Regions from separate parts of the Streptomyces sp. NBC_00464 genome, predicted to be linked through region 2. Evidence: riboswitches for the same ligand, from Rfam matches in the RefSeq annotation. Region 2 holds a riboswitch; the other holds the start of a gene.
The links. Region 2 has a riboswitch for glycine ahead of gcvP (aminomethyl-transferring glycine dehydrogenase). Riboswitches for the same ligand answer to the same signal wherever they lie in the genome.

Region 1: another riboswitch for glycine. It lies ahead of gcvT (glycine cleavage system aminomethyltransferase GcvT); the one in region 2 lies ahead of gcvP (aminomethyl-transferring glycine dehydrogenase).

Annotation. Positions count from the first base shown of each region.
Region 1 covers NZ_CP107899.1:1,819,536-1,833,927, forward strand. Annotated here, with positions in the region: gene OG912_RS07750 (thioesterase family protein) at 1-94, opposite strand, end outside; gene OG912_RS07755 (trimeric intracellular cation channel family protein) at 187-846, opposite strand; gene OG912_RS07760 (ABC transporter ATP-binding protein) at 865-2,079, opposite strand; gene OG912_RS07765 (ABC transporter ATP-binding protein) at 2,127-3,209, opposite strand; gene OG912_RS07770 (ABC transporter permease) at 3,206-4,216, opposite strand; gene OG912_RS07775 (ABC transporter substrate-binding protein) at 4,359-6,125, opposite strand; gene OG912_RS07780 (ABC transporter permease) at 6,198-7,196, opposite strand; gene OG912_RS07785 (enhanced serine sensitivity protein SseB C-terminal domain-containing protein) at 7,617-8,423, opposite strand; gene OG912_RS07790 (enhanced serine sensitivity protein SseB) at 8,599-9,369, opposite strand; gene OG912_RS07795 (AAA family ATPase) at 9,474-10,160, opposite strand; glycine riboswitch at 10,330-10,425, shown strand; gene gcvT (glycine cleavage system aminomethyltransferase GcvT) at 10,567-11,679, shown strand; gene gcvH (glycine cleavage system protein GcvH) at 11,780-12,157, shown strand; gene glyA (serine hydroxymethyltransferase) at 12,177-13,436, shown strand; gene OG912_RS07815 (L-serine ammonia-lyase) at 13,590-14,392, shown strand, end outside.
Region 2 covers NZ_CP107899.1:6,857,831-6,872,222, reverse strand. Annotated here, with positions in the region: gene OG912_RS30840 (substrate-binding and VWA domain-containing protein) at 1-587, shown strand, start outside; gene OG912_RS30835 (glutamate-cysteine ligase family protein) at 743-2,248, opposite strand; gene OG912_RS30830 (hypothetical protein) at 2,730-3,323, shown strand; gene OG912_RS30825 (DUF5999 family protein) at 3,645-3,851, shown strand; gene gcvP (aminomethyl-transferring glycine dehydrogenase) at 3,942-6,827, opposite strand; glycine riboswitch at 7,021-7,117, opposite strand; gene OG912_RS30815 (PRC-barrel domain-containing protein) at 7,219-7,599, shown strand; gene OG912_RS30810 (DNA polymerase IV) at 7,524-9,002, opposite strand; gene OG912_RS30805 (MerR family transcriptional regulator) at 9,097-9,714, opposite strand; gene OG912_RS30800 (bifunctional nuclease family protein) at 9,878-10,351, opposite strand; gene ftsR (transcriptional regulator FtsR) at 10,405-11,148, opposite strand; gene OG912_RS30790 (FHA domain-containing protein) at 11,191-11,979, opposite strand; gene OG912_RS30785 (DUF881 domain-containing protein) at 12,170-12,958, opposite strand; gene OG912_RS30780 (small basic family protein) at 12,964-13,296, opposite strand; gene OG912_RS30775 (DUF881 domain-containing protein) at 13,293-14,216, opposite strand; gene OG912_RS30770 (mannose-1-phosphate guanyltransferase) at 14,370-14,392, opposite strand, start outside.

The sequences.
Region 1 (14,392 bases), 5.0 Mb from region 2:
CCTCGCGGAGGGTGACGGCGGTGTCCCGGTCGAACTCGCTGTCCCCGATGGTCGCCTGCGCGGTCGGTGCCGCCTGCTCTGCTGCCTGTGCCATGGCATGCACGGTACACCGATTGCGTTACTGAGCGGTAGCTTTTTCGTGTCGGCGGGATGACGGGAATCGGTGGGACGACATGGCGCGAAGCACTACCCCTCGTCCGGCGTCGCCGAGCGCCGGTTGTAGGCGCGCGGGGCCCGCCAGTGGTAGCGCAGCGCCAGCAGCCGCAGCACGAACGCCGTCAGCACCGCGCAACCGCTGCTGAAGGCGTTGAGCGCGTCGAAGCGGATGCAGAGCACGATCATGGTCGCCCCGACGATGGCGGGCACCGCGTACAGGTCGCGGTCCCAGCGCAGCAACGACGGCACCTCGTTGGCCAGCACGTCGCGCAGCACACCGCCGCCGACCGCGGTGGCCAGGCCGAGCGCCGCCGACGCGGTGAGCCCGAGGCCGTAGTCGTACGCCTTCACCGTCCCCGTGACGCAGAAGAGGCCGAGGCCGGCCGCGTCGAAGACGTTGACGCCGAGCTGGATCCGTTCGACCTGCGGGTGCAGGAAGAAGACCAGGCCGGCGGCGAGCAGCGGGGTGGTGAAGTACCCGAGGTCCGTGAAGGCGGCGGGCGGCACCGCGCCGATGATCACGTCACGGAACAGCCCCCCGCCCAGCGCGGTCACCTCGGCGAGCACCGCGATGCCGAAGACATCGAAGTTCTTGCGTACGGCGAGCAGAGCGCCGGAGATCGCGAAGACGAAGATCCCGACGATGTCGAGCGCATGCTGGACGGAGGGCGTGAACAGTTCGTTGAGCACCGGGCAATTGTGCCGGTACTACTCCTTGGAGCCGTCCTCCGAGGCCTCGGAGGCCGCCGCGGGTGTCGCGGCGTCGGGCTCCGCAGCCGCTTCCGCCTCCGCGACCACTGCCGGCTCGGGATCGGGCTCCGGCTCCGCCTTCGCGACCGGGACCAGCTCGACCGCTTCCCGGGCCGCGGCCGGCACCTGCTCCCCCGGCACCTGGTCCGGAGCGTTCTCCGGGTGGTGACAGGCGACCTGGTGGCCGGTCTTCAGCGCGATGAGCGGCGGCTCCTGCGTCTTGCAGATCTCCGTCGCCTTCCAGCACCGGGTGTGGAACCGGCAGCCGCTGGGCGGCGAGATCGGCGAGGGCACATCGCCCTTGAGCAGGATGCGCTCGCTCTTCAGCCCGCGCCGCCGCGGGTCCGGCACCGGCACCGCGGACATCAGGGCCTTGGTGTACGGGTGCATGGGCGCCGAGTACAGCGACTTGCGGTCCGCCAGCTCGACGATCTTGCCCAGGTACATGACCGCGATGCGGTCCGAGACATGGCGGATGACCGAGAGGTCGTGCGCGATGATCACGTACGTGAGCCCGAGCTCGTCCTGGAGGTCGTCCAGCAGGTTGACCACCTGCGCCTGGATCGACACGTCCAGCGCGGAGACGGGCTCGTCGGCGACGACCAGCTTCGGGCGCAGGGCGAGCGCGCGGGCGATGCCGATGCGCTGGCGCTGACCGCCGGAGAACTCGTGCGGGTAGCGGTTGTAGTGCTCGGGGCTGAGCCCGACCAGCGACAGCAGCTCCTGGACGTGGTTCTTCAGACCGCCCTCGGGCTCGACGCCCTGGAGCCTGAACGGCGCGCTGACGATCGTGCCGATCGTGTGCCGCGGGTTCAGCGAGGAGTACGGGTCCTGGAAGATCATCTGGACGTCACGGCGCATCGGCCGCAGTTTGCCCATGGACAGGTGCGTGATGTCCCGGCCCTCGAACTCGACCTTGCCGCCCGTCGGTTCGATCAGCCGGGTGATGAGCCGGCCCATCGTCGACTTGCCGCAGCCGGACTCGCCGACGACGCCCAGGGTCTCCCCCGGGTACACCTCGAAGTCGATGCCGTCGACGGCCTTGACCGCGGCGGTCTGCCGTCCCAGCAGGCCTTTGCGGATCGGGAAGTGCTTGACCAGGCCCTCGACCCTGAGCAGCGGCTCGCGCGAGGCGGTGGCCTGCTCCGGAATCTTCGCGTCCTTCTCCAGCACCGGCGGATCCTTCTTCTCGCTCACGTCGCTCACCTCACTCGCCTCGCTCACAGCTTCGGCGCAATCTCTTCGGTCCAGATCCGGGTCCGCTCCTCCGGTGCCATGTGGCAGGCGGAGAAGTGGCCGTCGCCGACCAGCTCCAGCTCGGGGCGTGTCGTGCGGGTGAGGTTGTCCTTGGGGATGTCCGCGTACGGGCAGCGCGGGTTGAAGGCGCAGCCGGAGGGGACGTTGATCAGCGACGGCGGCTGGCCCTTGACGGGGATCAGCCGCTCGGTCTGCTCACGGTCGATGCGCGGCATCGAGGTGAGCAGGCCCCAGGTGTACGGGTGCTGGGCCTCGTAGAAGACCTTCTCCGCCGGGCCGCGCTCGATGCACCGGCCGCCGTACATCACCAGGAGCTCGTCGGCCATCTCCGCCACGACCCCGAGGTCGTGGGTGATCATGATGACGGCGGAGCCGAACTCCTTCTGCAGGTCCCGGATCAGGTCCAGGATCTGCGCCTGGACGGTGACGTCCAGGGCGGTGGTCGGCTCGTCGGCGATGAGCAGTTCCGGGTTGTTGACCAGGGCCATCGCGATCATGGCGCGCTGGCGCATACCGCCGGAGAACTCGTGCGGATGGGAGTCGACCCGCTTGTGCGGCTCGGGGATGCCGACCCGGTCGAGCATCTCGATGGCACGGGTGCGGGCGGTCTTCTTGCTGACCTTGTTGTGGACCCGGTAGGCCTCCACGATCTGCGAGCCGACCGAGAAGTACGGGTGCATCGCGGAGAGCGGATCCTGGAAGATCATCGCCATCTTGCGGCCGCGCAGTTCGCGCACCCGGGTGTCGGACGCGCCGATCAGCTCCTCGCCGTCCAGCCAGACCTCGCCGGAGATGCGGGCGTTGGGGGCCGTGCGGTGCAGGCCGAGCACGCCGAGCGAGGTGACGGACTTGCCGGAGCCGGACTCGCCGACGATGCCGAGGGTCTGTCCGGGCTTCACGTCGAAGCTGACGCCGTCGACCGACTTCACCAGACCGTCGTCGGTCTGGAAGTGGATGCGCAGATCCCGTACGGAGAGGAAGGCCTCGTCGGAACGCCGGCCGGCCACCGGCTCGCCCGGCGCCTCGGTCTTGGAAACCTCAGTCACGAGAGCCTCACCCTGGGGTCGATGGCGGCGTACACCAGATCCACCAGCAGATTGCAGATGACGATGAAGAAGGCGGCGACGAGGGTCACGCCCATGACGATCGGAAGGTCGTTCTCCTGCACGCTCTTGATGGCGTACTGGCCGAGTCCGGGGAAGGAGAACACGGTCTCGGTGATGACGGCGCCTCCGACCAGCAGACCGAAGTCCATGCCGAAGATGGTGACGATCGGGGTGAGCGCGGCCCGCAGACCGTGCTTGCCGATGACCCGGCTCTCCTTGAGGCCCTTGGCGCGGGCCGTACGGATGTAGTCCTCGCCCATCGTCTCCAGCATCCCGGCTCTGGTGATGCGGGCGTAGAGCGCGGAGTAGAGGAAGGCCAGGGAACACCACGGGATCAGCAGGTTCCACGCCCAGTCCAGTGGACTGTCCATGAAGGGCACGTAGTTGACGGCTTCCCAGACGGGCCACTGCACCGTCAGCACGCCCAGCGCGAGCATGCCGGTGAAGAAGATCGGCAGGGAGACACCCGCGAGCGCGACGCCCATGAAGACGCGGTCCAGGATCGAGCCCCGCTTGAGCGCGGAGACGACACCGATCGCCACACCGCTGACCAGCCAGATCGCCGCAGCGCCGATGGCCAGCGAGAACGTGATCGGGATGCGCGCGGTCAGCTCGGGCCAGACCTCGACGTGGTTCTTGAAGGAGTAGCCGAAGCACGGCACACCACAGTGCGTGACCTCGGGGCCGAACTTGAAGTCGGCGCCCACGAAGATCTGCTTGATGAAGTGCCAGTACTGGATGTACAGCGGCTGGTCGAGGCCGAGGTTCTGCTTGACGGCGAGGATGGACTGCGGATTGGCGTCCTTGCCCACGTACTGGGCTGCCAATTGGTCCATCGTCTGCCCGGCAAGTCGGGGGACGAGGAAGAAGATCGCGAAGGTGACTGCGCTGACGATCAACAGCAGCAGTACCGCGCCGAAGACGCGTCGGATGATGTACGCAGCCACAGCTATCCGGCGCCGGTATCTGCTCGCCGGGGGTTACCCGTGCGTCTCGACACCGTGCCTTCACCTGCCTTTCGGGACAATTCTGAGGGGTTCGGAGGCCGCTCCCCGGGCCGCGTGCGCGGCCCGGGGAGCGGGACCGTTCCTACTTGGCGGAACCCATCAGCACGTAGTCGTACATGCCGAGGTAGGCCTGGGTGATCGTGACGTTCGTCGCGGACACCGGGCGGAGCAGCAGGTTCTTGCGGTAGATCAGCGGCACGGCGGTGGCGCCTTCGGCGACAGCACGGTCGACGTTGGCCCAGGCCTTCGCACGGGCGGCGTCGTCGGTGGTGGCGATACCGTCGTTGAGCAGCTTGTTGATCTTCGGGTCGTTCAGTTCCTGGACGTTGTTACCACCGGACGGCTTGATGGCCGAGCCGTTGATGATCTGGTCCAGGAAGCCGAAGCCGGTCGGCCAGTCGGCACCCCAGGCGCTCATGATCATGCCGAGCTTGTTGGCGTGCACGTAGCTCGGGTTGCCCGCGAAGTTCTGGAAGTACTTGCCGGCCGGGAAGCTCTTGATCTCGGCGTTGATGCCGATCTTCTTGAGCGAGGCCTGCACCGCGGTGACCATGGACATCTCGGCGGGGCGGTCGGAGCGGGCCGAGATCTTGGTGTCGAAGCCGTTCGGCTTGCCACACTGCTTCAGCTCGTCCTTGGCCTTGGCCTCGTCGCCCTTGTGGCCGGCGGACTCGTACTGGTCGAACTTCTCGTAGCCGTTGACCGTCGGCGGCAGCAGGGTCGTCGCGACGTCACCCTTGGGGTCGCCACCCTGGGCGGCCTGGACCGACGCCTTGTCGATGCCCCACTGCACGGCCTTGCGGCAGTGGATGTTGTCGAACGGCTTCACGTTGACGTTCAGACCGATGTACGAGGTGGCGCCCGCGTACGAGTTGTCGGTCTGCTTCTTCAGGTTGGGCTTGGTCAGCACGTCCGGCTGGGTCGCCGGGGCGACACCGGTGCCGGCACCGTCAACGGTGATGTTGTCGGAGATCAGGTTGTTGTCGACCGTCTCCTGCTTGACCTTGAAGCGCACCGTCACCTTGTCCGGCAGGGCCGGGCGCAGCGGGTCGCTCTTCGCGTCCCAGTTCTTGTTGCGGACGAGGGTCGCGCCGCGGCCCGCGTCGTAGGACTCGAACTTGTACGGGCCCGAGGAGACGATGCCCTTGACGTAGTCGGCACCCTTGTCCTTCGCCGCCGGCACGGGGGCCGTCTGCGAGAACGTCGCCAGGTAGTCGAAGTCCGCGAAGGCGTCCTTCAGCTTGAAGACGATCGTGGAGTCGTCCGGCGTCTCGATGGAGGCGATGCCGTCCGGGTTCTTGTCCTTGTACGGACCCTGGTACTTGTCGCCGCCGACGAGGTGTGCCTTGAAGTACGTCGGGCCGTTGGACAGGGCCTCGGGCGCGAAGTTGGAGCGCTCGACGGCGTACTTGATGTCCTTCGAGGTGATCGGGGTCCCGTCCTCGAACTTGAGACCCTTCTTCAGCGTGTACGTCCAGGTCTTCGCGTCCGGGCTCGCCTTGCCGAGGCTCTCGGCGAGGTCCGGGACGATCTCCAGACCCTCCTTGCCGGCAGCCGGCTTGAAGGACGTCAGGGTGCGGCCGTACAGGCGGGAGAAGTTCTGCACCCAGCCGTAGTACGTGTTGCCGGGGTCGAGGGAGTCGGGCTCGTCCGACATCTCCAGCTTGAGGGTCCCGCCCTGCTTGTCCGACGGGTTGACGATCGAGGTCAGCGCGGCGTCAGTGGCGCCGGAGCCGCCCTTGCCGCCTGTGCTGCCGCTGCTGTCGTCGTCGGAGCCGTTGCACGCGGACGCTCCGAGCATCAGGACCACAGCCGTGGCGACCAACGCGGTCGTTTTTCTGGTCTTCACCTGAGGAAATCCCCCTCGATCGATGGTTGCCGTGGCATGTCGCACGTCGTTGTGACGAGCGCCCGGGCACTACTACTTACTACGGGGGTCGAGCGCATCACGCAGCCCGTCTCCCAGCAGGTTGAAAGCCAGGACCGTGACGAAGATGGCCACGCCCGGCACGATCATGTACATCGGGTCGTTCCGGTAGAAGTCGATCGCGTTGGTGAGCATCCCGCCCCAGGAGGACTGCGGCGGCGCGATACCGACACCCAGATAGCTGAGACCCGCCTCGAAGAGGATGTTCGAGGGGATGAGCAGCGTGGAGTAGACCAGAATGGGCGCCACCAGGTTCGGCAGCAGCTCCCGGAAGAGAATGAAGGGGCCGCGGGCACCCAACGACCGTGCCGCTTCGACGAATTCGCGATTGCGCAGGCTCATGGTCTGGGCGCGGACGATGCGGCCCATGTACGGCCAGCTGAAGAAGCCGATCACGAAGATCAGTACGCCGATCCGCAGCGGCAGCCCTTCCAGGCCGAACGCGCCGTCCTGGAGCGCCGCCGAGATGGAGATCGCGAAGAGCAGCAGCGGGAACGCCAGGAAGGTGTCCATCATGCGGCTGATGACGGTGTCCACCCAGCCGCCGTAGAAGCCGGAGACCACACCGAAGAAGACGCCGATCACCACGGAGAGCAGGGTGGCTCCGACCGCGACGACCAGGGACACCCATGAGCCCTCGATGATCCGGGTCATGATGTCGCGGCCGTACTGCGGTTCGACGCCGAGCGGGTGGCTCCAGCTGATGCCGCCCCAGTCGCCCTTGGGGGCGAGCAGAGCGGGGTCGATGAGGTCCTGGTGGAACTCGTTGGGGTCCAGGCCGAAGACGGCCTGGATCGGCTTGGAAAGCACGGCGAGCAGGATCAGCAGGATGACAACGATGCCGCCGGCCACTGCCACCTTGTCGCGCTTGAAGCGCGTCCAGGCGATCCGTCCGAGCGAACGGCCTTCGATCTGGCTCTGTTTGACTCCCGTGAGTACTGCCTCCGGCTGCGCCTGGGCAGCCGAACCGGTGGTCTCGATCGGTGCGGTCACAGTGCCTCTGACCCCTCCCGCCGGCGGTGGCCGGCCCCTACTCGCCGCGGTGACGGCCTGGCGCGTGTCAGCCGCGGCGCTTACTGCGGCTGATGTGTTCGGTGCGATGAATGCGTCTGTGGAGTGACCGCCGGTGCAACCTCGTACAAAGGGCGGACGATCCCCACTAGCCGGGAGTCTTCAATGCCGTTGCGATCACCCGCCAGACCTGACGGGGAATGTTTGCTCAAACGTGATGCGGTCAGTGAGCTTCCGTTATCCGGACAGTTTGATCGAGTGAGCGGACCACTCGGCCGCTAATCCACCAGAACGGACATGACGCCCAACGGACTCTATTGGGTGGCTATTTGGGTGACCACGGCAGATGTCTTGTCCGCCGGATAGCCGTTTGTCCGGTCCTGGGAGGGGGCTCGCGCGGGCCTAGTAGGCGCGCGGGGCGGGGCCCGGGGACTGCGGGTAGCCGTAACCGGGAGCGACGACGGCGCCACGGCCGGCCGGGGCGTGCGGCTCGCGGTCGTAGAACGGACGGGCGTTGGCCCGCAGCCACATCGCGACCGGGTCGTACTCGTCGGCCATCGCGACCGTGGAGACCGGGAGTCCCTCCGGGACGGTGCCGATGGACTGCTGCATCATCGCCCGCACGGCGTCGACGGACGGCGCGCTCGTGTCGTACAGATCGAGTCCGATGGCGAGGTACGGGACGCCGAGCGCGGGCTGCACCCAGGCGCGGCGCAGCGAGCGGATCGCGGGGGTGCGGTGGGCGTTCTGCGTGAGCTGGGCGTAGAACTGCGGGATCTCGATGGCGGGTTCGCTGATCCGCAGCGGTCCGGCGGGCATCCGGTCGAGGCCGGTGGCGATCCGGCGGAGGTCCAGCCAGGGGATGCCCACGCCGCCACCGGGCGCGTGCGGGTTCAGCCAGATGCCCCAGCGGTCGGGGAACAGGGCGCGGGCGATGTCGCGGCCGCTGATGACCTCGTGGTCCCGGTTCCAGCCGCTGGCGGAAAGCTCCTGGGCGGAGGTGACGCAGGGGGCGTAGCCGAGGCCCTCGATCTCCATGTTGCCGTACTGGGCGTCGGGTGAGCCGGCCCGGCCGTGCCAGAGCAGCATCCAGATCCGGTCGGCCGCCAGGGCCTGGAGGAGTGCCTCGTACGCGTCGTAGCGCCCGGGCGTCACTTGGCGCAGCATGTGCTCGACCTGCCCGGCCTCCGCGCTGCCTGACGCACTCACCCTGGGTCCCGCCCCTCTTCGATCCAACGTCTCGGCCTGCCGCTTCCCGGGCTCTCGGGGACGGCGCGGTGCCGAGGCACCAGCCATCAAACCAGCTTATGCGGCGGCCCTGACACCGACTTGACTCCGCGGGCCACAGCCGTCGGCCCGCGGCGCCGGTCCCCTTGCCGTCCGGCTACTCGGCGGGGCGCTGATAGAAGGGCCGCACCCGTGCCCGCATCCAGTCGGCGACGGGGTCCTGGGCCACGTCGAGCAGCACCAGATTGACCGGCCAGGGCACCTCGACGCGCCCCAGCGCCCGGCCGAGGGCGTCCATGGGGGCGTTGCGGCCGGCGCCGTCCCAGGTGGAGAACTCGATGCCGACGAAGAGGACGGGGTCGCCGCCCTCGATGCTGGCCAGGGCGCGACGGGCGCTGAGCACGACGCCGCTCGCCTCGAACTCCCCGGCCGCGGCGGACAGGAAGTCGACGGGCTCCTGCTGCCAGTCCGGCTCGTACAGCCGGACCCGGCCGCCGCTGGACGGTCCGTCGAGCGGGGTGCGGCCGGTCCGGCAGAGCTCGGCGACGGCGGGCGGCGGCAGCGGCACGCCGACCGCGCCGCCCGGGTTCACCGCCATGCCGAGCTGCGGGGGCAGGCCCCGGGCGAACTCGCGGGCGGGGGCCACGGTGAACGACATGTGGGCGCCGACGCAGGTGAGGAACTGCTGTTCGGAGCTGAACACGGGGACGTACGGCGCGCCCTCGATGTCCAGCGTCGGCAGATCGAGGTCGGTGGCATCCGGCGAGCCGCCGTTGGGCAGGGGCACCCAGAGATGGCTGCGGCCGAGCACCTCCACCAGCCGGCCGCCCGCCTCCGGGCTGCCGAGCGAGGCGCTCAGCACTTCTTCGAGCTCGTTGGCCGGCCATCCGCCCTGCGGATGGGTCCGGGCCGGTGCCGGAATGTCCACTGTCTCCCTCTCTCACCCCATGTCGTGCAGCAAGAGATTAACGCCGCCCACCCGGGTCCCCGCCCACGCGCACACGCGCTGTCCAGCCTTCGGACGGCTTTGTCTCAGCCCTCACCCTGTGCGTCTGCGAATGTGATCCGCGTCAGCAGCCCCGCAGCCTCCCGGTCCAGCAGCACCGCCGAGGCGCATCCGAGCGGCAGCAGGCCCGACTCGGTGTCCCGCAGCAGCCGCCGCACGGCCCTGCGATGGCGGGCGAACGCATATCCGGAGACTCCGCGGCCGCGCTCGCGCTGCCCCTCCCGGGCCGTCCGCGGGGTGACGTCGAGCAGGACGAGGTGCAGGATGCGGCCGCGCCGCCGGGCGTCACGGGCCAGCCAGCCGCGCACCCAGGCCTGGGTGCCGCAGTCGTGGACGACGACCGAGACGCCGGAGCGCAGCACCCGCCACAGCCCCCAGTAGTGGGCGACGCGGACGAGCGGGCGGTAGAGGGCGTACGGGAGTAAGCGGGGCATCCGGGCCGCCCAGCGGTCCCTGGTGTCCTGGGAGTCGATGGCGTGCGCGGCGACGGTCCGCGCCATGAGGGTCGACTTGCCGCTGCCGGGCAGTCCGGAGACCACCACCACGTCGCCCGCCGAGAAGTGCAGGCTGCGCGGGCTGCGCCCGTCCCGCTCCCGCAGATCCCGCACGACAGGTGCGTGCGGTCCCACCCTCTCCCTGGTCGGCGCCCCCGGCTGCGCGGGCAGTGCGCCGTGCGCGACCCCCGCGGTCGTCGCGTACCGCTGCAACGTCATCGCCCTCCCCCTGTCGGCTGACCCACACCTGCCCAAGAAGTGTAAAGAAAAGGTAATGCGGCACAACCGTCCGACCCGCCGGATCCCGCCGGAGACCGGTATCGGTACCGGCCCCCCACTCTCCCGCAATGCGTGCGATGATGACCCGGTCAACTGCATATAGGCCGTTCGAATCCGCGCGGGAGAGTCCCGGCCACAGCGTGCCGGGCGCCGAAGGAGCAAGATCCTCCCTTGAATCTCTCAGGCCCCGTACCGCGTGGATGAGGCAGATCTGAAAAGCGAGTCGCCCTGCGGCTCCACCCAAGGTGCAAGCCGAACCCCTCCGGGGCCTCTCGGCGAACCTCTCAGGTTCCGATGACAGATGGGGAGGGATCGTCCTCGTCGTCATGCCCTGGGAGCCTTATCCATGAGCACCGCCCGCCTCACTGCCCTCGATGCCCTGCACCGTTCGCTGGGTGCGACCATGACCGACTTCGCGGGCTGGGACATGCCCCTGCGGTACGCCAGTGAGCGCGACGAGCACAACGCCGTCCGCACGAAGGCCGGCCTCTTCGACCTCTCGCACATGGGCGAGATCACCGTCACCGGCCCCGAGGCCGTGGCCCTGCTGAACTTCGCGCTCGTCGGCAACATCGGCACCGTCTCGGTGGGCCGCGCCCGCTACACGATGATCTGCGCCGAGGACGGCGGCATCCTGGACGACCTGATCGTCTACCGGCTGGGCGAGACCGAGTACATGGTCGTCGCCAACGCGGGCAACGCCCAGATCGTCCTGGACGCCCTGACCGCGCGCGCCGACGGCTTCGACGCCGAGGTGCGCGACGACCGCGACGCGTACGCGCTGCTCGCCGTCCAGGGCCCGGCGTCCCCCGCCATCCTCGCGGCCGTCACCGACGCCGACCTGGACGGTCTGAAGTACTACGCCGGGCTGCCGGGCACGGTCGCCGGGGTCCCCGCGCTGATCGCCCGTACCGGCTACACCGGCGAGGACGGCTTCGAGCTGTTCACCGCCCCCGAGCACGCCGAGCAGTTGTGGCGGGCCCTCACCGAGGCGGGCGCCTCCCGCGGCCTGATCCCGTGCGGGCTCTCCTGCCGCGACACGCTGCGCCTGGAGGCGGGCATGCCGCTGTACGGGCACGAGCTGACCACGGCGCTGACGCCGTTCGACGCCGGTCTGGGCCGGGTCGTGAAGTTCGAGAAGGAGGGCGACTTCGTCGGCCGCAAGGCCCTGGAGGCCGCCGCCGAGCGCGCCGAGACCGCCCCGCCCCGCAAGCTCGTCGGCCTGGTGGCCGAGGGCCGCCGGGTGCCGCGCGCCGGTTTCGCCGTCGTCGCCGACGGCCAGGTCATCGGCGAGGTCACCTCGGGCGCGCCCTCGCCCACGCTCGGCAAGCCGATCGCCATGGCATACGTCGACGCCGCACACGCCACGCCCGGCACCGCGGGCGTGGGGGTGGACATCCGGGGCAGCCACGAGCCGTACGAGGTCGTGGCGCTGCCGTTCTACAAGCGCCAGAAGTAGACGTAGGGCGGAACGGGCGCTGCGTAAGTGACGCAGTCCTGTCTCACACCGTAAGACCATCGTTCATCAGCACTCCCCCGCGTACAGGAGAATTCAGGTCATGAGCAACCCCCAGCAGCTGCGGTACAGCAAGGAGCACGAGTGGCTGTCGGCCGTCGAGGACGGTGTGGCCACGATCGGCATCACGGAGCACGCGGCCAACGCGCTCGGTGACGTCGTCTACGCCCAGCTCCCCGAGGTCGGTGACACGGTGACCGCGGGCGAGACCTGCGGCGAGCTGGAGTCGACCAAGTCGGTCAGCGACCTGTACTCGCCGGTGACCGGCGAGGTCACCGCATCGAACCAGGACGTCGTGGAGGACCCGTCGCTGGTGAACTCCGCTCCGTTCGAGGGCGGCTGGCTGTTCAAGGTACGCGTCGCGGAGGAGCCGGAGGACCTGCTCTCCGCCGACGAGTACACCGAGTTCTCCGGCAACTGAGACCCCAAGGGACCACCTGATGTCGCTTCTCAACTCCTCCCTCCACGAGCTGGACCCGGACGTCGCCGCCGCTGTCGACGCCGAGCTCCACCGTCAGCAGTCCACCCTCGAGATGATCGCCTCGGAGAACTTCGCTCCGGTCGCGGTCATGGAGGCCCAGGGCTCCGTCCTGACCAACAAGTACGCCGAGGGCTACCCCGGCCGCCGCTACTACGGCGGCTGTGAGCACGTCGACGTGGTCGAGCAGATCGCGATCGACCGCATCAAGGCGCTCTTCGGCGCCGAGGCGGCCAACGTGCAGCCGCACTCCGGTGCGCAGGCCAACGCCGCCGCGATGTTCGCGCTGCTGAAGCCGGGCGACACGATCATGGGCCTGAACCTGGCCCACGGCGGTCACCTGACCCACGGCATGAAGATCAACTTCTCCGGCAAGCTCTACAACGTGGTCCCGTACCACGTCGACGAGACCGGCACCGTGGACATGGCCGAGGTCGAGCGCCTGGCCAAGGAGTCCAAGCCGAAGCTGATCGTGGCCGGCTGGTCCGCCTACCCCCGCCAGCTGGACTTCGCCGCCTTCCGCCGCATCGCGGACGAGGTCGGCGCGTACCTGATGGTCGACATGGCGCACTTCGCCGGTCTCGTCGCCGCGGGCCTGCACCCCAACCCGGTGCCGCACGCCCACGTCGTCACGACCACCACGCACAAGACCCTCGGCGGTCCGCGCGGCGGCGTGATCCTCTCCACCCAGGAGCTCGCCAAGAAGATCAACTCGGCGGTCTTCCCGGGTCAGCAGGGCGGCCCGCTGGAGCACGTGATCGCGGCCAAGGCGGTCTCGTTCAAGGTCGCGGCGACCGAGGAGTTCAAGGAGCGCCAGCAGCGCACCCTCGACGGCGCCCGCATCCTCGCCGAGCGTCTGGTGCAGCCGGACGTCACCGAGGTCGGCGTCTCCGTCCTGTCCGGCGGCACGGACGTGCACCTGGTCCTCGTGGACCTGCGCAACTCCGAGCTGGACGGCCAGCAGGCCGAGGACCGGCTCCACGAGCTGGGCATCACGGTCAACCGGAACGCCATCCCCAACGACCCCCGGCCCCCGATGGTCACCTCGGGTCTGCGGATCGGCACGCCGGCGCTCGCCACCCGCGGTTTCCAGACGGAGGACTTCACCGAGGTCGCCGAGATCATCGCCTCCGCGCTGAAGCCGTCGTACGACGCGGACGACCTGAAGGCCCGCGTCGTCGCGCTCGCCGAGAAGTTCCCGCTGTACCCCGGTCTCAAGTAGTCCGACCGGCACGTTTGCGTATCGGGGAGGGGCACCGCGCACACTGAACAGTGAGCGCGGTGCCCCATCCCTTGCCCCCGCTCTTCGGGCCCACCCCGCCCGTACCGCACCACCCGGCAGACAACGACGTCTACCACTGCTTAGGAGTCACCCGTGGCCATCTCGGTCTTCGACCTGTTCTCGATCGGCATCGGCCCGTCCAGCTCCCATACGGTCGGCCCCATGCGCGCGGCCCGTATGTTCGCGCGCCGGCTGAAGAACGAGGGCCTGCTCGCCCACACCGTCTCGATACGCGCCGAACTCTTCGGCTCCCTCGGTGCCACCGGCCACGGCCACGGCACCCCCAAGGCCGTCCTGCTCGGCCTGGAGGGCGAGTCCCCCCGTACCGTCGACGTCGAGACGGCGGACGACCGGGTCGACGCGATCCGCTCCACCGGCCGGCTCAACCTCCTCGGCATGCACGAGATCGCCTTCGACGCCGACGAGCAGCTGATCCTGCACCGCCGCAAGGCGCTGCCGTACCACGCCAACGGCATGACGGTCTTCGCGTACGACCACGAGGGCGCCCTGCTCCTGGAGAAGACGTACTACTCGGTCGGCGGCGGCTTCGTCGTCGACGAGGACGCCGTCGGCGAGGACCGGATCGTCCTCGACGACACGGTCCTCAAGCACCCCTTCCGCACCGGCGACGAGCTGCTGCGCCTCGCCCGTGACACCGGCCTGTCGATCTCCTCGCTGATGCTGGAGAACGAGCGCGCCTGGCGCACGGAGGACGAGATCCGCTCCGGTCTGCTGGGCATCTGGCGCGCCATGCAGGCGTGCGTCTCCCGCGGCATGTCCCGCGAGGGCATCCTGCCCGGCGGCCTCAAGGTCCGCCGCCGCGCCGCGAACACCGCCCGCCAGCTGCGCGCCGAGGGCGACCCGCAGACCCACGCGATGGAGTGGATCACCCTCTA
Region 2 (14,392 bases):
CGGGCCGCAACCAGTCCCGGATGGACGTCACCAAGGCGTCCCTGATCCAGGCGCTCAACCAGTTCACCCCGAACGACGAGATCGGCCTCTGGGAGTTCGCCACCACGCTCGACGGCGAGAAGGACTACCGCAGGCTGGTGCCGACCGCCCGGCTCGGCGACCCGGCCAAGGGCGGCGGCACGCACCGCGAGAAGCTCGCCGCGGCGTTCGCCGCACTGAAGCCCGTCCCCGACGGCGCGACAGGTCTGTACGACACCGCGCTGGCCGCATTCAAGGAGGCGCAGCGCACCTACGTGAAGGGCAAGTTCAACGCCGTCGTGATCCTCACGGACGGCTCGAACCAGGATGAGAAGTCCATCTCCCGCTCCGCCCTGATCGCCGAGCTGAAGAAGATCACCGACCCGGAACGCCCGGTTCCGCTGCTCGCCATCGCGGTCGGCCCCGACGCCGACCGCGAAGAGGTGAACGAGATAGCGAAGGTGACCGGCGGTGGCGGCTATCAGGTCAGCGACCCGGCGGAGATCCAGGCGGTGATCCTGCAGGCCGTGATGACCGCCGGACAGAGCGGTGGCGCAGCCGGAGAGTAGGGCGCGCACGGCCGGGGCGGGCCCCTCCCGCAGCCGCGGCGGGAGCGGGGCGCCCGAGAGCGGGGCATGTTCGTGACAGAGCGTGTCCGGAACACGGTACGTCCGGAACGCGGCATGTCAGAAGCAGCGTCAGAGCAACCGGCCGCCCGGCCGTCTCACCGTCCGGGGAAGTCCACCGGCCAGGTGTGCACGGGCTCGCCGTCCTGCATCAGTTCGGCGTATCGCCGGGTCATGGCGGCGAGCGCCTCGGCCCGCCCCAGCCCGGCCTCCCGCGCCCGGTGGTAGGCGTCGGCCTGCCAAGCCGCCCCGTTCACCCGCCGCCTGCAGCGCTCCTCGATGATCCCCAGGTAGTGGTCCCGGTCCGCGGGCTCGATGTTCCAGGCGTCCAGGCCCGCGGCGGCCATGGGCAGCAGTTCGTCCCGCACGAGTTTGACGGCCGGCACCCGGGTCAGCCCGCCGGAGCGGCCGGGCCGGGGCCAGAGCAGTTCGGCGTCGATCCCCCGGCGGCAGGCGGTCTCGAAGTTCTCGGCCGCGGCAGTGAACGGCATTCGCGTCCACACCGGACGGGATTCCTCCGCAAGAGCCCGTACCAGTCCGTAGTAGAGCGCGGTGTTGGCGATCACATCGGCGACGGTCGGGCCCGCGGGCAGCACCCGGTTCTCCACCCGCAGGTGCGGGACGCCGTCCGCGAGCCCGTACACCGGGCGGTTCCACCGGTAGACCGTGCCGTTGTGCAGGACGAGCTCCTGGAGCCGCGGCACCCCTCCGTCGTCGAGGACCCTGAGCGGGTCCTCCTCGTCGCAGATGGGCAGCAGTGGGGGAAAGAAGCGGAGGTTTTCCTCGAAGAGCTCGTACGCCGAATCGACCCACCGCTCACCGAACCAGGTTCTCGGCCGCACCCCCTGATTCTGCAGTTCGGGCGGCCTGGTGTCCGTGGCCTGCTGGAAGAGGGGCGGCCGCGACTCCCGCCACAGCTCCCGGCCGAAGAGGAAGGGGGAATTGGCACCCATGGCCACCTGCACCGCCGCGACGGCCTGGGCCGCGTTCCACACGTCCGCGAAACGTTCCGGAGTCACCTGCAGATGCAGCTGCACCGAGGTGCAGGCCGCCTCGGGGGTGATCGACCCGGAGGTGCAGACCAGTCTCTCCACGCCTTCGATATCCAGGGAGAAATCCTCGCCGCGCGCTGCCACCATTTGATCGTTCAGCAGCGCGTAGCGGTCCACGTCCGAGAGATTGGACCGGACCATGTCCTCGCGTCCGAGGGTGGGAAGTATTCCGATCATCATGATCCCGGCATCGACCTCGGCGGCCTTGCGGTCGGCATATCCGAGACCGGTCCTCAGCTCTTCCGCCAACTGGTCGAGAACGCGGCCTGAAAGATTGTGTGGAACTATGTTCACTTCGAGATTGAACATCCCCAGTTCCGTCTGGAAATCTCCGCTCGCGATGCGATCCAGAACCTGCCCATTCAACATCTTCGGCATACCGTCGGCACCGGCCAGATTCAGCTCGATCTCCATGCCCATGAGGCTGCGCGGCCGGTCGAACCTCCGCTCCGCCAGAAGCCTCCCCAGCCCCTCCAGGCACTGGTGGAGCTTCCTCCGGTACTTCTGCCGGTCGGACAGGTCAAACGCGCCCGCAACGACCTTCTTCCCCATCGAAGCATCCCTCCTCGAGTGGGCGGCCCGCGGCCCAGGCCGCTCGCGTCACGATCGATAATGCCCAGGCGGGGAGATCCATAACGCCCCGCCGGTGTCGCACACCCGCTAATCTGATGACCGAGGCCCGGGGCACATTCACTCGGCATGACACAGTGCGCAGATTCCCCGTTCGGCATACAGGGAAAGCACCGACACGTTTCGGCCTACCGCGGCGCGGGAAAAACCCGAGGCGGTGGCTGCGCCGCTCGCGCCGAATCAGCGTAATCTCCGCATAATTGAGTCCGGATACCGCCTTGCCGGCAATAGCCGTGGCGGCTAGTGGAAACACCGCGTGAACACGTGTCGTATAAACTCCGCGGACGAGGCAGAGAGTTGACGCACCGGCCCAGTCACCGGCCTCCTCTGGCCCCGCACGCCGACAGCGCCGTCTGCACCCGCCCACGCTCCACCGTGTCTCCGAAGTGAGAGGCGACCCACTATGCCGCTGCATGTACCCCCGGCTCCCGCGCCCGCTCTGCGCAGCGTTCTCGCGGCGCTCGGTTCACCGACCGCGGTCCGCGAGGCCCGCACCCCCGCTCTGCGGTCCGCCCAGGGACCGCTGAGCCCCGAACACCCGCTCCCCGTCCACGTACTGGACCGAATCGGCCCGGACGGGCTCGCACCCACCACCCGGCTCGCCGCATGGCGCTTCCTGATCCGCAGCACGGAGCGGGCCGTCGCCGCGGCGGACACGATGCTCACCCCGGACGGCTGGGCCTTCTCGCACTTCTTCGAAGGCCCGTACATCGCCTCGACCGAACTCGCCCTGCGCCAGGCGGAGGCGGCGGCGACGCCCTACCAGCCGCGGCTGCTGTCCATTCCCGAGCTCTACATGCTGGCACTGTGGCTCCACGGCGACACACAGGCAGACGCCTCCGGCGGGTCCCCGGCCCCGGCCGATCTACTGGTTCCGCTGGCTCCCGCCCCACCGGGTATCGCGGCGCACCGTCCGCACCGGGTCGCTGATCTACTCCCCGTGATCACCACCCGTATCGCACCCGGCCCCGGCCCCCTGCTCGGCTCTCCCGCCTGATTCCCGGCTCCCCCCACTTGATGGCACTGTGCCCCGCCACCGGACTCGGTGGCGGGGCACAGTGCCATCAAGTGGGGGCCCTCGTGCCCATCCGGACTAGCCCCATCCGGCCACCCCGAACCACCCGAAGTGACAGTGCAGTTGCGTTGAACCGCCCGGGCGGGTGATGCGTCATCAGAGGAGAAGAAGTGCTGCTGCGAAATCCCTGCGGATTGACGCCCGTGGGGCAACACTGGGACCGGACCGATCGATACGGGGGCGGCCATGAACACCTCTTCAAGCCGCAGGACACTCAACTCAACGCAGCGAAAGAACCCGTCCATGTGCCAGCACCAGCCACCCTGCCCGACAGCCGACTCAGCCGACCGGGAAGCCGCCCGCCTGGTGGCGCACCATCCTGAGCAGGGCTGGAGCCTGCTGTGCAACGGCGTCCTGCTCTTCGAGGACACCGGTGAGCTGCTCCCGGACGGGCAGATCATCGCCCCGCACCGGCCGCTGGAAACGGGCCGGGTCGTGAAGGCGGCCTGAGCGGCCGGTACGAAAGGGGCCGGCCCGGAGAAGTCTCCGCACCGGCCCCCACGCATGTCCGCGTCACGCCCTGTGTTCCGGCGTCATCGTTCAGTTGTCGTACTCGTCCAGCGGCGGGCAGGAGCAGACGAGGTTGCGGTCACCGAACGCACCGTCGATCCGGCGCACCGGCGGCCAGTACTTGTCGGCTACCGAGACCCCGGCCGGGAAGACGGCCACCTCACGGCTGTAGCCGTGCTCCCACTCCCCGCCCAGCGCGGCCGCGGTGTGCGGCGCGTTGCCCAGCGGGTTGTCGTCCGCACTCCACTCGCCCGAGGCCACCTTCTCGATCTCGCCACGAATGGCGATCATCGTGTCGCAGAATCGGTCCAGCTCCGCGAGGTCCTCGCTCTCGGTCGGCTCGATCATGAGCGTCCCCGCGACCGGGAACGACATGGTCGGCGAGTGGAAGCCGTAGTCGATGAGGCGCTTGGCAACATCGTCGATGCTGACTCCGGTCGCCTTGGAGATGGGACGCAGGTCCACGATGCACTCGTGCGCGACCAGTCCCGCCGGGCCGTTGTACAGGATCGGGTAGTGCGGCTCCAGCCGCTTGGCGATGTAGTTGGCCGCGAGTACGGCGACCTGCGTCGCACGCTTCAGGCCCTCGCCACCCATCAGGCGTACATAGGCCCAGGAGATCGGAAGAATTCCTGCCGAGCCCCACGGAGCTGCCGAGATCGGTCCGACACCGGTCTCCGGACCTGCGGCGGGCTGCAGCGGGTGGTTCGGGAGATACGGCGCCAGATGCGCACGCACGCCGACGGGACCGACGCCGGGACCGCCGCCACCGTGCGGGATGCAGAAGGTCTTGTGCAGGTTCAGGTGCGAGACGTCGCCGCCGAAGTGGCCCGGCTTGGCCAGGCCGACGAGAGCGTTGAGGTTGGCCCCGTCCACGTACACCTGACCGCCGGCGTCGTGCACCTCGGCGCAGATGTCGGCGACGTGCTCCTCGAAGACACCGTGGGTGGACGGGTAGGTGATCATGAGCACCGCGAGCTCGTCGCGGTGCTGCGCGATCTTGGCGCGGAGGTCCTCGATGTCGACCTCGCCGTCGTCGGCGGTCTTCACCACGACGACCTTCATGCCGGCCATCACGGCGCTCGCGGCATTGGTCCCGTGGGCGGAGGACGGAATCAGGCAGACGGTCCGGCCCTCGTCGCCGTTGGCACGGTGGTACGCGCGGACGGCCAGCAGCCCCGCGAACTCGCCCTGCGAGCCGGCGTTCGGCTGAATGGAGACCGCGTCGTAGCCGGTGACCTCCGCCAGGCGCTCCTCCAGCTCACGGATGAGCGTCAGGAAGCCCTCGGCCTGCTCGGCCGGTGCGAACGGGTGCAGCGCGCCGAACTCGGGCCAGGTGATCGACTCCATCTCGGCGGTCGCGTTCAGCTTCATCGTGCAGGAGCCGAGCGGGATCATGCCGCGGTCCAGCGCGTAGTCGCGGTCGGCGAGCTTGCGCAGGTAGCGCAGCATCGCGGTCTCGGAACGGTGCTGGTGGAAGACCGGGTGGGTCAGGAACGCGTCGGTGCGCAGCAGACCCTCCGGCAGCGCGTCGGCGGTCGTGGCGTCCAGTGCCTCGATGTCGCCTTCGGCGCCGAACGCGGCCCAGACGGCAGCGATCTGCGCGCGGGTCGTGGTCTCGTCGCACGCCATCGAGACCAGGTCGCCGTCGACCAGCCGCAGGTTGACCCCGCGGTCACGGGCATCGGCGACCACCTCGGCGGCCTTGCCCGGGACCCGGACGGTGAGCGTGTCGAAGTAGGTACCGGTCACGACGTCGACACCGGCGGCCCGCAGCCCCTCGGCCAGGATGGCCGCGTAGCGGTGGGTGCGCCGCGCGATCGTGCGCAGCCCGTCGGGGCCGTGGTAGACGGCGTACATGCCGGCCATCACGGCGAGCAGCACCTGGGCGGTGCAGATGTTGCTGGTGGCCTTCTCGCGGCGGATGTGCTGCTCGCGGGTCTGCAGGGCCAGCCGGTACGCCTTGTTGCCGTCCGCGTCCACGGAGACACCGACGAGACGGCCCGGAAGGCTGCGCGCGAACTTCTCGCGTACCGCCATGAAACCGGCGTGCGGTCCGCCGAAGCCCATCGGGACGCCGAAACGCTGCGTGGTGCCGACGGCGATGTCCGCGCCCAGGTCGCCGGGCGAGGTGAGCAGGGTGAGTGCCAGCAGATCTGCGGCCACGGTGACGATCGCGCCGAGCTCGTGGGCCTGCTCGATGACGGGCTTGATGTCCCGCACGGCTCCGGATACGCCCGGGTACTGCAGCAGCACGCCGAAGACGCCCTGCTCGGCGATCTCGGCCGGAATGCCGTCGGTGAGGTCCGCGACGACGACCTCGACCCCGGTCGGCTCGGCGCGGGTCTCGATGACGGCGACGGTCTGCGGCAGCGTGTCGGCGTCGACCAGGAAGACGCCCTTCTTCACCTTGCCGACGCGCCGGGCCAGCGCCATGGCCTCGGCGGCGGCGGTGCCCTCGTCGAGCAGCGAGGCGCCGGAGGTGGGCAGCCCGGTGAGCTCGGCCACCATCGTCTGGAAGTTCAGGAGGGCTTCGAGGCGGCCCTGGGAGATCTCGGGCTGGTACGGCGTGTAGGCCGTGTACCAGGCAGGGTTCTCCATCACGTTGCGGAGGATCACCGGCGGGGTGAAGGTGCCGTAGTAGCCGAGCCCGATCATCGGGGCGAGGACCTGATTGCGGTCGGCGAGGAGGCGCAGCTCGGCAAGGACCTCGGCCTCGGTCCGGGCGTCCGGCAGCTTCAGGGCTTCGGCACTCTTGATCACATCGGGCACCGCGGCGGCGGTCAGCTCGTCGAGCGAACCGTAACCGACCTGGGCGAGCATCTTCGCCTGTGCCTCGGCATCGGGACCGATGTGGCGCTGCTCGAACGGGATTCCCTGTTCGAGCTGGGAAAGCGAAGTGCGACGGGGGGTCATGATGGAGGCCTCCTGGTCTGTCACGACCTGCGAGGGGCACCACGGCGCGGGGTGCCCGAACGGCCTCCCCCTCTGTCATCTCAACCTGAGAGCTTCACCGGTGCCCGCGGGGCGCACCGGCTTTCACCGTCGGTGAGGGAGAGATCCGGTCCGGCCGTGGCCATGCGGAACCCGCCCTGCTTTCCAGAGTGACCTCGTCCATGCGGTACGGGGGCCTGAGAGATTCCGGGGAGGATTTGCTCCTTCGGCGCCTCCGGAATCTCTCCGGAGGACTCTCCCGCACGGGGTCAGCAGCCATAGTCAGCCTACCAGCGGGGTACCCGGCAGAGATCTCGAGTGGCCAACCCCACGAATCTGCACTTCTGTAGTGCCTGTGGAGTAGCCGCGACCCATGGGAGGGACCGTGCAGACCGACATCGATCCGCGCAGTCTGATCGGCCGCAAGGCGTTCGACCGCAAGGGCACCAAGATCGGAACCGTGGACGAGGTGTATCTCGACGACGCGACCGGTGTGCCCGAATGGGCGGCCGTTCGCACCGGACTGTTCAGCCGGGATGCCTTCGTCCCGCTGGAGCCCAGCGAATTCGTCGAGGAAACGCTGCGCATCCCCTTCGACCGCGCCCTGATCAAGGACGCACCCGACTTCGGCGTCGGCCGCCATCTCTCGCCGGAACAGGAGCTTCAGCTCTACCGGCACTACGGTCTGGACTCGGCGCCCGGCGAGAGCGCCCCGGACCGTGACTTCGGCAGACTCGCCGGCCAGGACGAGTAGTCCACCGGGTTCCGCACAAGCGGCAGCGGATCGGCCGGCTGCAGTTCCGGATCGTCGATACGGAACGTGCGGACCCGGCCGGGCTCCGATTCCGGTTCCTCGAACCGCACCGTCACCCGCCCGACCCCGCTCCCCTGCACCCAGCCATGCCCGTACGTGTCATGGCGGACGTCGTGCCCGGCCGGCCAGCGCCGCGCGGCAAGCTGCTCGGCGCTCTCCTGCACGGCCTCCTCGCCCGCATGCTCTCCCTCGTCCGTCCGCTCTCCCTCGTCCGCCACCGCGTCCCCACCCGTCTCGGCGGTTCCGGGGGGCTCGGCGGCCGTCCGCTCGCCCGCCGCCTGGGCGAACAGGTCCTCCTGGGTGAAGTCGGCGAGCCCGGTGACGCCGACGCCCAGCAACCGCACGCCCCCGGTCGTGTCCACGGACTCCAGAAGCCGTGCAGCGGCCTCTCTGACGACTGTGGGGTCGTCGGTGGGCCCTCGGAGCGTCTCGGAGCGGGTGAGGGTCGAGAAGTCGTAACGCCGCACTTTCAGCACCACCGTGCGCCCCGACCGGCCGGCGGCCCTCAGGCGCTGGACGCAGCGGTCGGCCAGCCGCTCCACCTCGGCCCTGACCCGGACCCGGTCGTGGAGATCCGTGTCGAAGGTGTCCTCGACCGATACCGATTTCGCGTCCCGCTCGGCGACCACGGGCCGGTCGTCGTAGCCGAAGGCCATGCGATGCAGGGAGCTGCCGTGCGCCTTGCCCAGGAGCCGTACGAGTTCCGCCTCGCCCGCTTCGGCGAGGTCGTTGATCGTGGTCATGCCGGCGCGGCGCAGATGGTCCGCGGTGGCGGGCCCGACGCCGGGCAGGGTGCGCACCGTCATGGGCGCCAGCAGTTCCCGCTCCGTGCCCGGCTCTATCAACAGGATTCCGTCGGGTTTCGCCTCTTCGGAGGCGATCTTCGCCAGCATCTTGGATCCTGCGAGCCCGACGGAGCCGCTGAGCCCCGTGACCGCCTCGATCGCCCCGCGCAGCTGCTCGCCGATCTCCATGGCCGAAGCCGTGTCGTCCGCTGTGCCGCCCGCCTCCAGGTCGACGAAGGCCTCGTCGAGGCTGAGCGGCTCCACGAGAGGTGAGAGGCGGCCCAGCAGCTCCATGACCTGGTCGCTCACCGTGCGGTAGAGCGTGAAGCGCGGCACCAGGTAGGCCGCGTTCGGTGCCAGCCTTCTGGCCTGCGCCATCGGCATCGCCGAGTGCACCCCGAAACGCCGCGCCTCGTACGAGGCGGTGGCGACGACCCCCCGGGGCCCGAGTCCACCCACCACGACCGGTTTGCCGCGCAGACTCGGCTTCGCCGCCTGCTCAGCAGAGGCGTAGAAGGCATCCATGTCCAGATGCAGGATGGTGGGCGCGGCTCTCACATCAATCGATGGTGCCCTACGGCACTGACAGTCGCCCTGTCGCAACGGCGGCCGCGCCCCGGATTTCCGGGGCGCGGCCGTTCTCCCGTCCGGTTCAGCCCGCCCGGTTGCGCCGACGGGCGAGTTCGTCGGCGGGGTTGTTGCCGATCAGTGTCTCGCCGGTGTCCACGCGCTCCCCGTGCAACTGCGACAGCGCGGCGTCCACGTCCCGCCACACCACCCCGACGGCGATGCCGAAGACCCCCTGCCCCCCTTGGAGCAGCTCGACGACCTCGGCGGGCGAGGAGCACTCGTAGACGGTCGCTCCGTCACTCATCAGCGTCATCCGCTCGAGATCCTGGAAGCCTCGGGCCCGCAGGTGCTGCACCGTGGTGCGGATGTTCTGAAGCGCCACCCCGGTATCGAGGAAACGCTTCACGATCTTCAGGAGCACCACGTCCCGGAAGCTGTAGAGCCGCTGTGTGCCCGACCCGTAGGCCGGACGGACACTCGGCTCCACAAGGCCCGTGCGAGCCCAGTAGTCGAGCTGCCGGTAGGTGATCCCCGCAGCCGCGCACGCCGTCGGTCCTCGGTAGCCGATCTCGTTGGCCGATGTCATGCCGTCCCCCGCCACCGCATCCGGCGCAGCCGGTTGCCTGATGGTGTGGCCGGCTGTACTCCCCTGCTGCGGATACGGCCCACCCACTGCCGTACCGTCGCCGCTGCTTCTCACGCCGACCTCCGTCCTTGACCTGCCCACTCGAAGGTAGGCAGTCACCCGGGGTGCGTCAACGATCGCCACACTCGGCACGCCGAGTGATAATCACCCTGAGGGTGGTTTCCCGTGACTCACGACCGGGAAAGGCTTGTCGGATGCGCTGGAGCCCCTTGGGACGTCACTGACTGTTCGTACCGAAATCCTCCGGAGAGATCTGGTCGAGGAACTCGCGGAACTTCTCCACCTCGTCCTCCTGCTCGTCGGGAATGGCGATTCCCGCATCGTCGAGCACCCCGTCACTGCCGTAGATCGGCGTGCCGGTGCGCAGGGCGAGCGCTATGGCATCGGAAGGCCGCGCGCTCACCTCGACTCCGCTGGCGAAGACCAGCTCCGCGTAGAAGACCCCTTCTCGCAGATCCGTGATCCGGACCTCGGTGAGCTCCTGGCCGACGGCCTCGAGCACATCCTTGAAGAGATCATGGGTCAGCGGCCTGGCCGGAGCCATGCCCTGCTGGGCGAAGGCGATCGCGGTCGCCTCACCAGGACCGATCCAAATGGGGAGGTACCGGTCGCCTCCCACTTCACGCAGGAGCACGATCGGTTGGTTGGAGGGCATTTCCACCCGGACACCCACAACGTCGAGCTCGTTCACACAGCAACCCTAGGACGTGCTCGGCAGGTTTGGGTAGTCGGGCCCCACCGGGATCAGTGGAGACGGATCTGCAGAGCGGCCTGGACGAGGGCCGAGTGCAGCCGCACGGAGAGCTCGGCAAGCTCTTTCGCAGTAGCCTCGGCATGCGCTCTGGTCTGCGGATTCCGGTGCCGGCGCAGGGGTGCGACAACTTGCTCGATCAGCCCGGCTTCCCGATCCGCGGCCGCTCTCATCGCCCGAAGATGTCGCGGTTCCAGACCGAATCGGCCCAGATCCGCCACAAGCCTGGCGATGGTGACCGTCTCGGCGTCGTAGCCGCCCTCCGCCGACGGTGCGACCAGGCCGTAGGACTCCCACGCGTCGAGGTCGCTCTCCGTGACCTCGGCAGCGGCCAGAAGCTCGGCACGGCCGATACGGGCCGCTGTGGCACGTCCCGGCCCACTGATCCAGTCGCCGTCGGTCAGGTCCCGCTCACCGCCCGGGGAGGGCAGAGCGACCTGTTCACCCCGGGCGAGGGCGTCCAGGTGCTCCCGGATGACCTTCAGGGGCAGATAGTGATCCCGCTGCATCCGGAGCACCTGAGCGAGCCGCTCGACATCTTCGGAGCGGAACTTCCGGTAGCCGGAAGGTGTCCTCTGCGGTTCGACGAGCCCCTCGGCCTCCAGGAAGCGGATCTTGGAGATCGTGACTTCGGGGAACTCGTCCCGTAGCTGCAGGAGTACCGTGCCGATGCTCATCGGACGGTCGTCGGCGGTGGCGGTGCCGTGTCCGGCACCGCCCGTCGGTGTTCTCAGCATGGACCTTCCTGGGGGATCCCCCCGACCAGGTCAGGGGGCGAGTCAGATACCGCGCTGGCTTGCGTAGAAGACCAGCCGGTATTTGCCGATCTGCACTTCGTCGCCGTTGGACAGCGCGACGGAGTCGATGCGCTCACGATTGACGTAGGTGCCGTTGAGACTGCCCACATCGCCCACGGTGAAGCTGCCGTCGGGGCTCCGGCGGAACTCCACGTGCCGACGCGACACCGTCACGTCGTCGAGGAAGATGTCGCTCTGCGGGTGACGGCCGGCCGTGGTCAGCTCGCTGTCCAGGAGGAAGCGGCTGCCCGAGTTGGGACCCCGGCGCACCACGAGGAGCGCCGAACCGAGCGGCAGGGCATCCACAGCGGCCTGGGCCTCGGGCGAGAGCGAAGGCACGGACGTCTGCCCGGTCGCCTCCGCCTCGTAGGCCTCCAGGCCGGAGATGGAGATGGTCGACGTCGTCTCCGAGGCCCGCTCGGGGACCCCGCCACGCAGCGGCGCGCCGCAGTTGGAACAGAAACGACTGGCCTCGGCATTGCGGTGCCCGCACCTCGTACAGACCGGCATGGACGAAGCCTCCTGCCTCGGGGCGAACCCTCCACCCGTACCTGAGGTTGACGGTTCTCCGAAACCTATGCGGCCGGGACCGGCAGGGTCAACGGACGACGCGCCGGAACCACCCGGATTGTCACCCCCCGAACCAGCCACCTGATCGCGGAAGAGGGGGCGCTCGCCGCCCTGCTCCTCGGTCTGGCCATGGCGCGGCGCGCGATGGCGTGCGGCTTCATCGCGAGCGCTCTTGCCGAACAACTTCCCAAACAACTTCACGGGCGATTCCCCTTGACCGAAACAGACCCGCCCGTGGGGCAGGACGAACCCTGAATGAACACACCTGCCGACCCGGACATCTTCACAACGTCCGTAGGCACTCGACAGTTTCCACCACGCACCACCATTACGATGCGGCGACCCCCCGCAACCTCCGGCCCATGTCCCCGCACACCCACGCGTCCCGGGTTCACTGGGCCGACGACCGAGAGTAGTCAGGCCGCTCCGCCGGTCGCAAGGCGTCGATGACGATGTCGTCCGACTGCACCACATGCACGGTGGCCTGCTCCTTCTCCAGCGTCTGCACCACGCCGCCGGGGATGTTCAGCGCCGGTTCCAGATCCTGTGGCTTGCCGATGACCTTGAAGACGTACGGAGCGGAGATCTTGTGGTCGTCGACCTTGACGGCTCCGCCGTCCCCGGAAAAGTACGTATTGGCCACTACACGCACGCCGTTGACCTCGATCGCCTCGGCGCCGGCCGCCCGGAGCTCTTGGAGAGCGTCGAGCAGCATGTCGGCCTGTACCGCGTCACCGGGGTCGTTGACGGTGAGCGTGATGCCGGGGCCGTGCACCGCCACGGTGCCCGCGAGGATACCGAGTTGGCGCTCCTTCTCCACCGTCTGCTTCCGCGCCTCTTCCGCCTGGTCGGAGCTGTTCTCCAGCTCCGTGCGCTGGTCGACGAGGCGTTGCTTCTCGTCCTCCAGCCGCTGCGTACGGTCGTCCACCTCGTCGAGGATGCGGACCAGGTCCTCCTGGCGGGCACCGCGCAGGGCACTGTTGTCGCTGTTCGACCGCACCTGGATGGCCAGCCCCAGGCCGAGCACGAACAACAGCACCGCGACGATGAGTTGGGCGCGGGTGACCCGAGGTGGCCAGATTCCGGCGATCAGCCGCTGGCGCCCGGTCATTTCCCCCGGCGTCTCCTCGGCCCGCTCGCCGGGCTCTTCGCGGTCGCCGTTGAATGCGTCGTTGCTCATCGGCGTCAGGCCCGGAAGACGTGCCGGCGGATCGCGGCGGCGTTGGAGAAGATCCGGATACCGAGGACGACGACCACTCCGGTGGAGAGCTGCGCTCCGACGCCCAGCTTGTCACCCAGGAAGACGATCAGCGCGGCCACGACCACGTTCGAGAGGAACGAGACCACGAAGACCTTGTCGACGAAGATACCGTCGAGCATGGCCCGCAGGCCGCCGAAGACGGCGTCGAGAGCGGCCACGACCGCGATCGGGAGGTAGGGCTCTACCACCGCCGGTACTTCGGGCCGGACCAACAGTCCGACCACGACTCCCACGACGAGGCCCAGTACGGCGATCACGATGTGCCCTTCCCTGTGTCTGCCGCACCACTGCCGGTGTCTGCGGCCTTATAAGGCTCTGCTGTCCGTACGATCAGGCTCGGGGCCGCCGGGAGGCTCACCTTGTCCTGAACGGAGATGCTGGTCCGGATATCGAAGGTGTCCTTGAGCGCCTGCAGGTACTGGCCATCGGCACTGTCCTGGAATGCGGCGCCGAGCTTCTTCCCGTCCCCCACCGCGAGCACCGTGTACGGCGGCACGAGCGGCTTGTTGTCGACCAGTATGGCGTCGCCCGCGGCACGGATCGCCGACAGGGCGGTCAGACGCTGACCGTTGATGGCGATCGCTTCGGCGCCGGACTGCCACAGACCGTTGACGACCCGCTGCATGTCCCGGTCACGCACCCGCCCCGTGTCGGAGAACCCGCTGCTTTCACGCGGTCCGCCACCCCCCTGGTCGGTGTCCTTCGCGTCATCGACGACGAGCTTCACCCCTGGACCCTGCACCGGTGTCGCCCCGGAGAGCAGGGCCACCAGTTCGGCCTGGTCACCGCCATGCTTTTCCAGCGCCTTGCGCTGCCGCCTGCCCACGTCGTCGCGGATCTCCTCCACCTGCGCTTCAAGGGTGTCGGCCGACGACGTCTCCGCGTCAATCCGGTCGATGAGCTCCCCGCGCTCCTTGGCCAGGACCGGCGCGGCAACCCGCGCCTGCGCGGCACCGAGCGTCACAACAAGCGCTGCGAGCACCAGACACGCCGCGAAGCCCAGCTTTGCCTTGAGGGTCCGGGGCATCCCCGAACGTCCGTCGGCCTTGCGACGCGCCGACGCCTCGGCATATCCGTCGTCCAGGCTGTGGTCCATCACATTGGTCAGCAGCGACATGGACGCGTCGGGACGCGGGGGCGGCGGGGCGCTACTCCGATCGGGGGGCTGCTGCGACATGCCGCACATCGTCGCATGTCGCGGCGGCTACCGCCGAATGGCCCCACCGAAGCCCCGCATACGGTCGCGCGATTCCTCCCGCCGCCGCCCTGATGCCGGACCGGGTCCGGGTGCCGGGGCGACGGCGCTCACCCGCCCCGGCATCCGGTCACGTCATTGACCTGCGCTGTCGACGA